DNA from 3 places in the Flavobacterium sp. CAU 1735 genome. Region 2 is predicted to be linked to each of the others. Evidence: riboswitches for the same ligand, from Rfam matches in the RefSeq annotation. Region 2 holds a riboswitch; each other region holds the start of a gene.
The links. A riboswitch is a leader RNA that binds a small molecule or an ion and turns the genes downstream of it on or off. The one in region 2 is predicted to bind thiamine pyrophosphate.
Positions count from the first base shown of each region.

Region 1: linked by a shared signal. The riboswitch ahead of AAFN64_RS15000 (TonB-dependent receptor) and the one ahead of thiD (bifunctional hydroxymethylpyrimidine kinase/phosphomethylpyrimidine kinase) in region 2 are both predicted to bind thiamine pyrophosphate.
Region 3: linked by a shared signal. The riboswitch ahead of thiS (sulfur carrier protein ThiS) and the one ahead of thiD (bifunctional hydroxymethylpyrimidine kinase/phosphomethylpyrimidine kinase) in region 2 are both predicted to bind thiamine pyrophosphate.

Region 1 is NZ_JBDQQQ010000007.1:132,892-136,173, forward strand. Features, by position in the region: gene AAFN64_RS15000 (TonB-dependent receptor) at 1-1,340, opposite strand, end outside; TPP riboswitch at 1,424-1,536, opposite strand; gene arfB (alternative ribosome rescue aminoacyl-tRNA hydrolase ArfB) at 1,633-2,037, opposite strand; gene AAFN64_RS15010 (DUF4301 family protein) at 2,039-3,282, opposite strand, start outside.
Region 2 is NZ_JBDQQQ010000002.1:176,949-180,230, forward strand. Features, by position in the region: gene AAFN64_RS07920 (hypothetical protein) at 1-276, opposite strand, end outside; gene AAFN64_RS07925 (CPBP family glutamic-type intramembrane protease) at 294-986, opposite strand; gene AAFN64_RS07930 (hypothetical protein) at 1,044-1,235, opposite strand; TPP riboswitch at 1,519-1,611, shown strand; gene thiD (bifunctional hydroxymethylpyrimidine kinase/phosphomethylpyrimidine kinase) at 1,700-2,539, shown strand; gene AAFN64_RS07940 (CusA/CzcA family heavy metal efflux RND transporter) at 2,600-3,282, opposite strand, start outside.
Region 3 is NZ_JBDQQQ010000007.1:118,587-121,868, reverse strand. Features, by position in the region: gene thiC (phosphomethylpyrimidine synthase ThiC) at 1-1,350, opposite strand, end outside; gene thiS (sulfur carrier protein ThiS) at 1,374-1,577, opposite strand; TPP riboswitch at 1,627-1,725, opposite strand; gene AAFN64_RS14920 (DNA-3-methyladenine glycosylase I) at 1,792-2,352, opposite strand; gene AAFN64_RS14915 (queuosine precursor transporter) at 2,342-3,007, opposite strand; gene tsf (translation elongation factor Ts) at 3,170-3,282, opposite strand, start outside.

The DNA.
Region 1 (3,282 bases), on a different contig from region 2:
TGTAAATCACCATACAAACTTAAGGCCGATGTAATATCGTAGGTGGCCTTTGCAAATACGTTGACATCGGTTTTAATTCCTTTGTCATCGTAAAAAAGCTGACCGTAATCGTAGGCTGCTTTTTCCTTTACCCATAACAATTTTCCAAAGTGACCGCCTTCAAATTTATTAGCACCACCGCCGATAACCATATCCAGTTTGTCATTTTTATAATTGGATGAAAATGTAAAACCGTAGAAATCGTTGTCCAGCCATTTTTGGTTGATCAGATCCGATCTGGAGATTGTTGTTCCGTTATCGACAAACGGCGTTAATCCAAATTCCGAGAACTTCCCACTTCGCTTATAGCTTTCATAATAACCTTTTCCTTTGGTATAATGCGCCGCCAGATTCGTCGACCAGTTATCGTTCCATTTTTCATTCCAGTGTAATTGGTAATGATCCTGATTAAAATTATCGGTTTGATTATCGTAGAACTTCACCTGACCGTTATCATCAAAATACAAACCGGAAATATTAAACCTCGGATTGTTATCCAACATATTTTCGTCCAAACCTAAATCTTTCAGTTCCATCCCATCCAAACCGTTCCAAGACTGGTATGTTTTTTCCGAACCTCCAAAAACCAATGCTTTGATCAAGGTTGTTTTCCCCACATAGGTACCCTGAAGGAAATATGATTTCAGATCGGAAGACGCCCGGTCGATATAACCATCGGAATTGATTTTCGACAAACGTCCAGCCAATTCGAATTTGTTATTCAACAATCCCGAGCTGAATTTTACCGTATGTTTCCGGGTGTTAAAACTTCCAAAGGAATTTGAGATTTCACCATTTCCTTTTTCCGAATAACCATCGGTTAGCATATTTAAACTGGCACCAAAAGCTCCGGCACCATTGGTTGATGTTCCGGCACCGCGTTGCAACTGCAAACTTTCGACCGATGAGGCAAAATCGGGCATGTTCACCCAGAAAGTTCCCTGAGATTCCGAGTCGTTATACGGAATTCCATTAATGGTTACATTCACACGGGTCGCATCGCTACCCCGCACCCGAATTCCGGTATAGCCTACGCCATTCCCAGCATCGGTTGTGGTTACCACCGACGGCAGGTAATTTATCAGGACAGGTATATCCTGACCAAGGTTTCGTTCGGATATTTGTTTTTTTCCGACATTACTAAACGTAACCGGCGTTTTGTCGGCAGCACGAACCGCCGATACCAATACTTCGTCCAGTTGTTTTGTTTTTGTAGAATCGGTTACGGTTTTTTCCTGTGCGAAAAGCACCACCGGCTGAAGACATAGTAACGCCACAACGGATTGTAATACTGTTTTCATTCGTAAAATGTTACGAATAAAAGGGGTAATTATTCTTTGATTAATAAAAAATGATGTTTCCACGACACACGAATACCCTACGGCATCTGTGATGTCTTATTCCCTAAACAGCATTACCTGTTCCAGGTTCATTGGGTATGATCTCAGCTCGATTGTCCGGTTTTGAATCCGGATATAAGCACCCCTTTGAGACAGGACAAAATTATAAAAAGAAATCGCATAAAATCAAATCCGGATAGAAAAAACACAAAAAAGAACGTTTTTTCCCTATTGCGATTACACAATTCCTAATTTATTCCATTCCGGGTTTCCGGCGCGATTCTTTTTTCTGTGCCTGAAATCGTTTGTTTTGAATCCGTTTTTTTACCGCCGCATGTGGAATACGGGTTGCTTTTCGTTCTTTTTCGACCTGCAAAGCCTGTTGCATCAGCGATAGAAAACGCGTTGTCACGATTTCTTTATTTTTAAGCTGGCTTCGACTTTCCCCGCAACTAAGCAACAAAACACCTTCTTTTGTTAGTCGGTTTTCAAGTTTCGCCATCAGGAGTGTTTTTTCATCATCGGTAAACGCTCCGGAACCTGCAACATCAAAAACCAGTTGTATTTTGGTCGCTACTTTATTTACATGCTGACCACCCGCACCACTACTTCTTACCGCCTTATAGCGTAATTCGGCAAATAGTATTTCTTTTTGCATATTATCGTGGCTGATGCGCCGGTTTTAATAAGTCGTTTACGGTTTTCACCGGATTAAAGGTCAGAAGCGGCACTTCGGCAAAAACCGTAATCCAGTTGGCCATCGCACCGTTCCATAAGCCCGGTAACTCATAGGCTTTAATATCTTTACAGCCTTTGGTTTTATTGACAATAAATCCGGTATTATGATCAACATAATTTTCCAGATTGAATTTTTCTCCTTTATAATCTTTTACACCACAAACCAAATCGACCGGATTAAAATGCGTCGATTCGCTTAGGATTAATGCCTGCTTTTTATTTTGAAGATCTATTTGTGACGATTCCACAATTTGCAACGAATGCATGCCTTCTTCACCCGTCACCCAAAACGGTCCGCCGCCCGGTTCTCCTTCATTTTTCACCATACCACACACCCGTATCGGTCGGTTTAAAAGCTGAAACAACTGACTCTTTTGGTTTTCGAATGTATATTTTGAAAAATTACGCGGTAAGACAACATTTAGTTCGCCGGTAGCAAAATCAATTATTTTTTGAACAATCGCCGGATCGGTTGTTGTTTCCAATACCTTTAGACTTTCGAAAATTTGTTCCTGTAGTCGTATCAGCAATCCACCTAATAATTTTTTATACCGAACTATCCCTTCAAAATGATTAAAACAAACATTATCGATATTTTTCACGAAAACAATATCGCTGGTCAGTCGGTTTAGATTCTGAATCAACGCCCCATGTCCGCCCGGTCGGAAGAAAAGCGAACCGTCTTCCAGTCGGAACGGATCATTATCAAGGCCAACCGCTAATGTATCCGTGGCTTTATCCTGAAAAGAATAGTCAACATCGACTGCATTTTCATTCGTCAAAACCACTTCTGAAAAACCTTCCAAATGTTCTTCCGAAACTGTAAAATGAATATGATGCTTACCCTCTACATTGGTGTATGCCTGTGCTTCTTTGAGATGCTTATAAATTGGCGTTGTGATCGCTTCTTTTTCCTGATGGAACGGCAATACGCCTTTCGGTTTATTCAGAAAATCGAATTTTGCCGGTGACAACATCGTTTCGATAAAACGGTAATATTTTTCATCCTGAGAAAAATCATCAAAACCTTCGTATTCCGATTTTGTTTCCTGAAGCACATCGGCATAAAACGGAAACTTTTCTATTCCAACCAAAAACACCGACAATTCCAATGCTTTCTTTCTATTTACATAAGCATTGATTGTTTCGTCGTGTAATTTAAACT
Region 2 (3,282 bases):
AACATTTGGAATATAAATTCTACCAAATTCATCAGTAGTGATCTCAATTTCCATGTTATTTTTTGCATAGCCAATAATGATATTCTCTAAAACTTGCTCTCTGTTTTTGATATACATAAATATAAAAGGATCGCAGTATATTGCTTCATCATTAAAATCGATCAAATCAAAAATGGATTGATTTTCTTTAAAGAGCAATATTTTTACCGAATTGATGAGTTCATAAGAGTTCTCTATTAATAGTGGTTTAATTATTTTATAGATAGGATTGTTCATAGCAGTAAATAATTAAATTACTGAAATAGTACTAAAATAGAGGTTCCCAGAAGGTTTATCATCATATGAGTCATTACACTATAAATAAAACCAAAGTGCAACCGGATATAACTAAAAATAAACCCGGCCATAAAATACGGAAGCAATATAAGCGGACTTAAAAAAAGAATTTCCCGGGTAATTTTAAAGTTTGGCAAATGCAGATAACCAAAGGTGATCACACTAAAAATAACAAAGAGCCTGACATGTCTTTTAAAAAAATAATCGAAAAGGTGATCGTATTTTTTTAAAAAGATAAAAGAACAAATAAAAACCATACCTCCTGATAAAAAAGCAAGCGTATTTGGTAGCCAATTTTCGAATATGACTTCGGAAGAAACCAGTAAAGTAAGCACTAATGTCAGTATACCTAAAAAGCAGGATAAATTAAACCTGCTGTATTTTAGGTAAAGTCGAAAGAGGATTTCTTCCCGGAGCGGAGCTATAATAATAGGAAATAAAAAGAGCCATTTGACACCTTGTTCTGAAGGATAAGCAGATTGAAAATCAGGTAACAAGTATACCGTTAAGAGGGAACTAAATAGCAAAAAAACAAAATTTAAAAGAATTAAAAATAGTATGCTATTTATTTTATCCTTGATACCATTTGAGGTGATAATCTCTTTTGAAGGAAATAAAACAAACCAAACAAAGTGTTTTAATATAAGCATACTTCTCTAAGATTATAGGATTTATAAAAGAGATACTATTTTTAAGTCTTGAAAAAATTACAATTTAGGATGCTTATCCAAAAATTCACCCCATTCCCGTGCCGTTTTCCCAACTTTTCCCCAAATACCATGGCAATCCCATAAATTTTCCAAACCACCATTTATAGTTTTGAGTACCTCCTCACTTTGTATCGTAAAAGCCATGTTTTTAAAGGCTTCCAAACTTAAATTCTGCTTCTTTTTTTTCATTTTCAATTTACTTTAAAAGATTAATAAATTTGATTTACAATGCAATTTTAGCTTATATGCTTTTATTTGAAATAAAACCAATAGCGGAGGAGCGTTTGTATGTTCTAGAAGTTAACGTTTTAAATTTAAACGTTTTAACTGAAATAAAGAATAGAAAAATTCTTTTGAGTGTATTTGCGTATTGTCACTCAGAATGAGTACCAAAATCATAGTTACACCGGATAGGTTTCTAAAACCTGTCGGTTGTAAAAAACAAAAACAATTCTATTTTTCACTACATTTACTACGGCTTTAGGGGTATTCTGAAAAGAATTGAGAGAGTCCCTTTGAACCTGATCCGGTTAACACCGGCGTAGGGAAAAGTTTATCTTCTTTTATTTGTCTTTATCGGGACAACTATTGCCATTTTAGTAACAATCGGAATAACCTGAATTATTATTCGGGAAGGAAGCAATAGTAATAGTATGAATACAAAATATACCTATCCGGTAGTTTTAACCATAGCCGGATTCGATGGAAGTGGTGGAGCCGGAATCCAGGGCGACACCAATACAATCAATGCATTAGGATGTTATCCTACATCGGTGTTAACGGCACTTCCGGTGCAAAATACGGGTGGTGTAAAAGCGATTCATAGCATTCCGCCTGAAATCGTAGCCTTGCAATTGCAAACGATACTGGAAGATATTCGTCCGGATGCAATCAAAATTGGAATGGTGCATACACAGGAACTCGTAGCCGTTATTGCGGCTATACTTCGAGAATATCCGGACATTCCGGTGGTATTCGACCCGGTAATGGTCGCTACTAGTGGTCATCGTTTGATTGAATCCGAAACCATAACCGAAATTGTAGACAAGCTGTTTCCATTGGCGACGCTGATCACACCCAATCTCGATGAAGCAGCCGTTTTAACAGGGAGTCCAATTACAAGTGTAGCGGAAATGCATAGCGCTGGAGCGATGATCATGCAAAAAGGTTGTCCGCATTTATTACTAAAAGGCGGGCATTTGCCAACTACAGTACTGACTTCACTTTTGTTTGATAAACAAGGTGTGATAGCAACCCATACTTCCGAAAAAATAGAGACAAACAATATGCACGGTTCGGGTTGTACCTTGTCGGCGGCTATTGCGAGTTATCTGGCACTTGGGAACAACTTATCCGATGCCGTTAGTCTGGCGCAACAGTATGTACACCGGGCAATATCGGAAGGTGCCGATGTTGCGATAGGAAAGGGTAATGGTCCGTTAAATCATTTTTTTGAACCGCAGAAAAGGGTTAAAAAAGAAAAACCTCGTTAAATAACGAGGCTTCTCCCAAATAACCAAAATAACAAATAAAAAATAAAAAGCTATTTACAATCAGTCTATTGGCTGATGTTTTTTACGGTTAAATACCCAGAATATAATCGGGAATACCAATAACGTTAGTACGGTAGCGGTGATCAATCCACCGATGATCACAATGGCCAGCGGTTTTTGAGATTCCGAACCAATTCCGGTTGAAGTAGCCGCCGGTAATAATCCGATGGAAGCCATTAAGGCGGTCATCACTACCGGACGGGTTCTGATTTTTACGGCTTCGATAATCGAAGTGTTGAGATCCATTTTTTCCTTGAGGTTCTTATGGAATTCCGATATCAGAATTACACCGTTTTGAATACAGATACCAAAAAGAGCAATAAATCCAACTCCGGCCGAAATACCAAAATTAATTCCGGTAAGGTGTAAGGCAATGATACCTCCGATTACGGCAAACGGAACGTTCGCTAATACAAGTAAGGAGTCTTTTATATTTCCGAACATAATAAATAGCAACACAAAGATTCCAATCAAACTAATCGGTACAACCTGACTCAAACGTTGTGTGGCACGAACCTGATTTTCAAATTCACCGGTCCAACCAAAATGGTAACCGTTTGGAAGTTCCACATTTTTATTAACCACCGCTTGTGCATCGGCAATAGTACTACCCAGGTCACGATCGCGGACAGAGAATTTTACAGCAATAAAACGTTTGGTATTATCACGGTAAATAAACGCCG
Region 3 (3,282 bases), on a different contig from region 2:
CAATGGGCCTAAGGTATAGAATGGCGCTTCGGCACAATGTTCCAGTTGCTTGTCCATGTTTTCTTTGATCATGTGCATTGGCACGTGTCCCGGGCCTTCTATAAATACCTGTACATCGTGTTTCCAGGCAATTTTGGTTAGTTCGCCCAGGGTTTCCAGTTCGGCAAATTGTGCGGCATCATTCGCATCGGCGATCGATCCGGGACGTAGTCCGTCGCCAAGGGAAAAGGCAACGTCGTAGGCTTTCATGATGTCGCAGATTTCCTCGAAATGGGTGTACAGAAAGTTTTCTTTATGATGAAATAAACACCATTTGGCCATGATGGAACCACCTCTTGATACAATTCCGGTTACGCGATTTGCGGTTAGGTGAATATAACGCAGTAGTACGCCGGCATGAATGGTAAAGTAGGAAACACCTTGTTCGGCCTGTTCAATCAAAGTGTCTCTGAAAATTTCCCAGGTCAGGTCTTCGGCGATGCCTTTTACTTTTTCCAAGGCCTGATAAATCGGTACGGTACCAATCGGAACCGGGGAATTTCGGATAATCCATTCGCGGGTTTCGTGAATGTTTTTTCCGGTAGATAAGTCCATAATCGTATCGGCGCCCCAACGACACGCCCATACGGCTTTTTCGACTTCTTCTTCAATGCTCGAAGTCACGGCACTGTTCCCAATATTGGCGTTGATTTTAACCAAAAAGTTTCGGCCTACAATCATGGGTTCGCTTTCCGGATGGTTGATGTTGTTTGGAATAATCGCCCGACCTGCGGCAACTTCACTACGGACAAATTCCGGGGTGATGTGTTTTTTGGGGGTATTGGCTCCAAAACTCTCTCCGCTATGCTGCTGTTGCATGGCGGCCGTTTGTGCGTTTAGTTGTTCGATACGTTGGTTTTCGCGGATGGCGATATATTCCATTTCCGGAGTAATAATGCCTTTTTTAGCGTAGTGCAGCTGACTTACATTATGTCCCGTTTTGGCGCGTTTGGGTTGGTGTAGGTATTCAAAACGCAAATGATCCAGTTTCGGGTTGTTCAGACGTTCTTTCCCATAGTCGGAACTTACGGAATCTAAGATTTCAACATCGTTACGGTCAAGTATCCATTGTTCGCGTAGGCGTTCGAGTCCTTTGCGAACATCGATTGCTACGTTGGGATCGGTATATGGACCACTGGTATCGTAAACCGTTACCGGCGGATTGTGCTCGCTACCGCCATTACTCAGCTTGGTATCGTGTAAGGAAATTTCGCGCATGGCGACTTTAATCGGATGAATTTCACCCGAGATATAGACTTTCGTTGAATTCGGAAACGGTGTTCTTGAAATTTCGTGTTGGTTTTCGTTCATTTTATGTAGTGTTTAGCAAGTTATCATCCTCCCTGGGTTGCAGAAATGATCAGAATGTGATCGTTTTCGGTGATGTAATGGTTGGGCCATTCGGTTTTGGGAATAACCGTGTTGTTAATGGCAAGAGCAATACCGTTTTGCTTATCGGGAAGTTCGCGATATAGCAAATCCTGAACGGTTAGACCGTCGGGTACTGTTACGGGTTGATTGTTGATTGTGATTTCCATTCCTTAAAGTTGCGATATAGGTATACACTTTAGGAATGGCTACATAGAATGAAGTCATTGCACTTTTCCCTACGCCAGTATGAACTGGATCAGGTTCAAAGGGTAAAATCTCAGCCTATATGGTATATAGACACCCCTAAAGTGAAGCAAATGTAATGTTTAATTTGAAATGTAAATCCGGAAAGTACGGATTTAACATTCGGACAGGTGTGGGTTAGTTACGTTTCCAGCAGCTTTCAATATGATCGTTTACCATACCGGTAGCTTGCATATGCGCATAAACTACGGTTGATCCGACAAACTTAAAGCCTCGTTTTTTGAGGTCTTTACTGATCTGATCGGATAGGGGTGTAGTAGCCGGAATATCGCGCAAGGTTGTGCGGGTATTTACTATCGGTCCACCGCCGGTAAATCCCCAGATATACTTGGAAAAACTGCCAAATTCCTGTTGCACCTGCATAAAAGCCTGTGCATTGGAAACGGCTGCTCGGACTTTAAGTTTGTTGCGAATGATGCCCGGATTTTCCAGTAACTCCTGTATTTTTTCTTCGGTGTATTGCGCAACGATTTTATAATCGAATTGATCAAAGGCTTCACGGAAGTTTTCCCGTTTTCGTAAAATGGTAATCCAGCTTAAGCCGGCCTGAAAGGTTTCCAATATCAGAAATTCGAATAACTTCTGATCTTCGTAAACGGGTACGCCCCATTCTTCGTCGTGATATTTTTCGTATAGCGCATCGTTTTTGCACCATCCGCATCGTTCTTTAGTCTCCATCGGATATTGGGTCTTCTGATAAATATTTTTCGATTATATAGTGTCCTAAATAAATCATCGGCGTTAAGCAAATAGCGATGATCAATTTAAAAGTATAGCCGGTTGTGGCCATATTGATGTATTCGGCGGTGGTTATTTTACCGGTCATCCAGAAGGCGATACCGGAAACGATAAAGCTGTCGAATAACTGCGAAATTACGGTTGAACCGGTACTTCGGAGCCAGATCATCTTTTTTCCGGTTTTATTGCGTAAAAACCAGAATATGGATACGTCAATGAGCTGCGAAACGAGAAAGGCGATAATACTGGCGATCATAATCCAGACGCCTTGTCCGAATACCGTTTTAAATTGTTCGTCGGTTACGGTACTGATGCCTTTGGCGGCCGGAATTTGTATGGCTACGAAAAGGATTAGCAAACAATAGGCGATAAGTCCGGCGGTGATAAACGATAATTTTTTAACGCCATCACGGCCGAAATGCTCGTTGATCAAGTCGGTGGTGATAAATACCACAGGCCACGGAATAATTCCGATACTCATAATAAAAGGTCCTATCTGGATCAGTTTTCCACCGGTCAATTCGGCTACAACGGCATTGGCTATAAAGATCCCGGCTAAGATGATATAAACCAGGTCTCTTTTTGTTTTAAACATTTCAGGGTAGTGTTTTTGATATCTATCAAAGGTACTAATTTTGTGTATTATGGATAAAAAATATTTATCCGATTGATCGTGTAACGGATGTAGGATGTGTAAAAAAGAAAACCCTGGTCAATGACCAGGGTTTTGCTATATGATTTTCCCGAAGGACTCGTATTATGCTAAAGCAGCTCTTTTGAAACCTGTAACAGTTAAAGCACCGTCTACTGATTTTACATATTCTGTAACGCTCATTTTTGGTTCTTTAATGTAATCCTGGTTTACTAAAG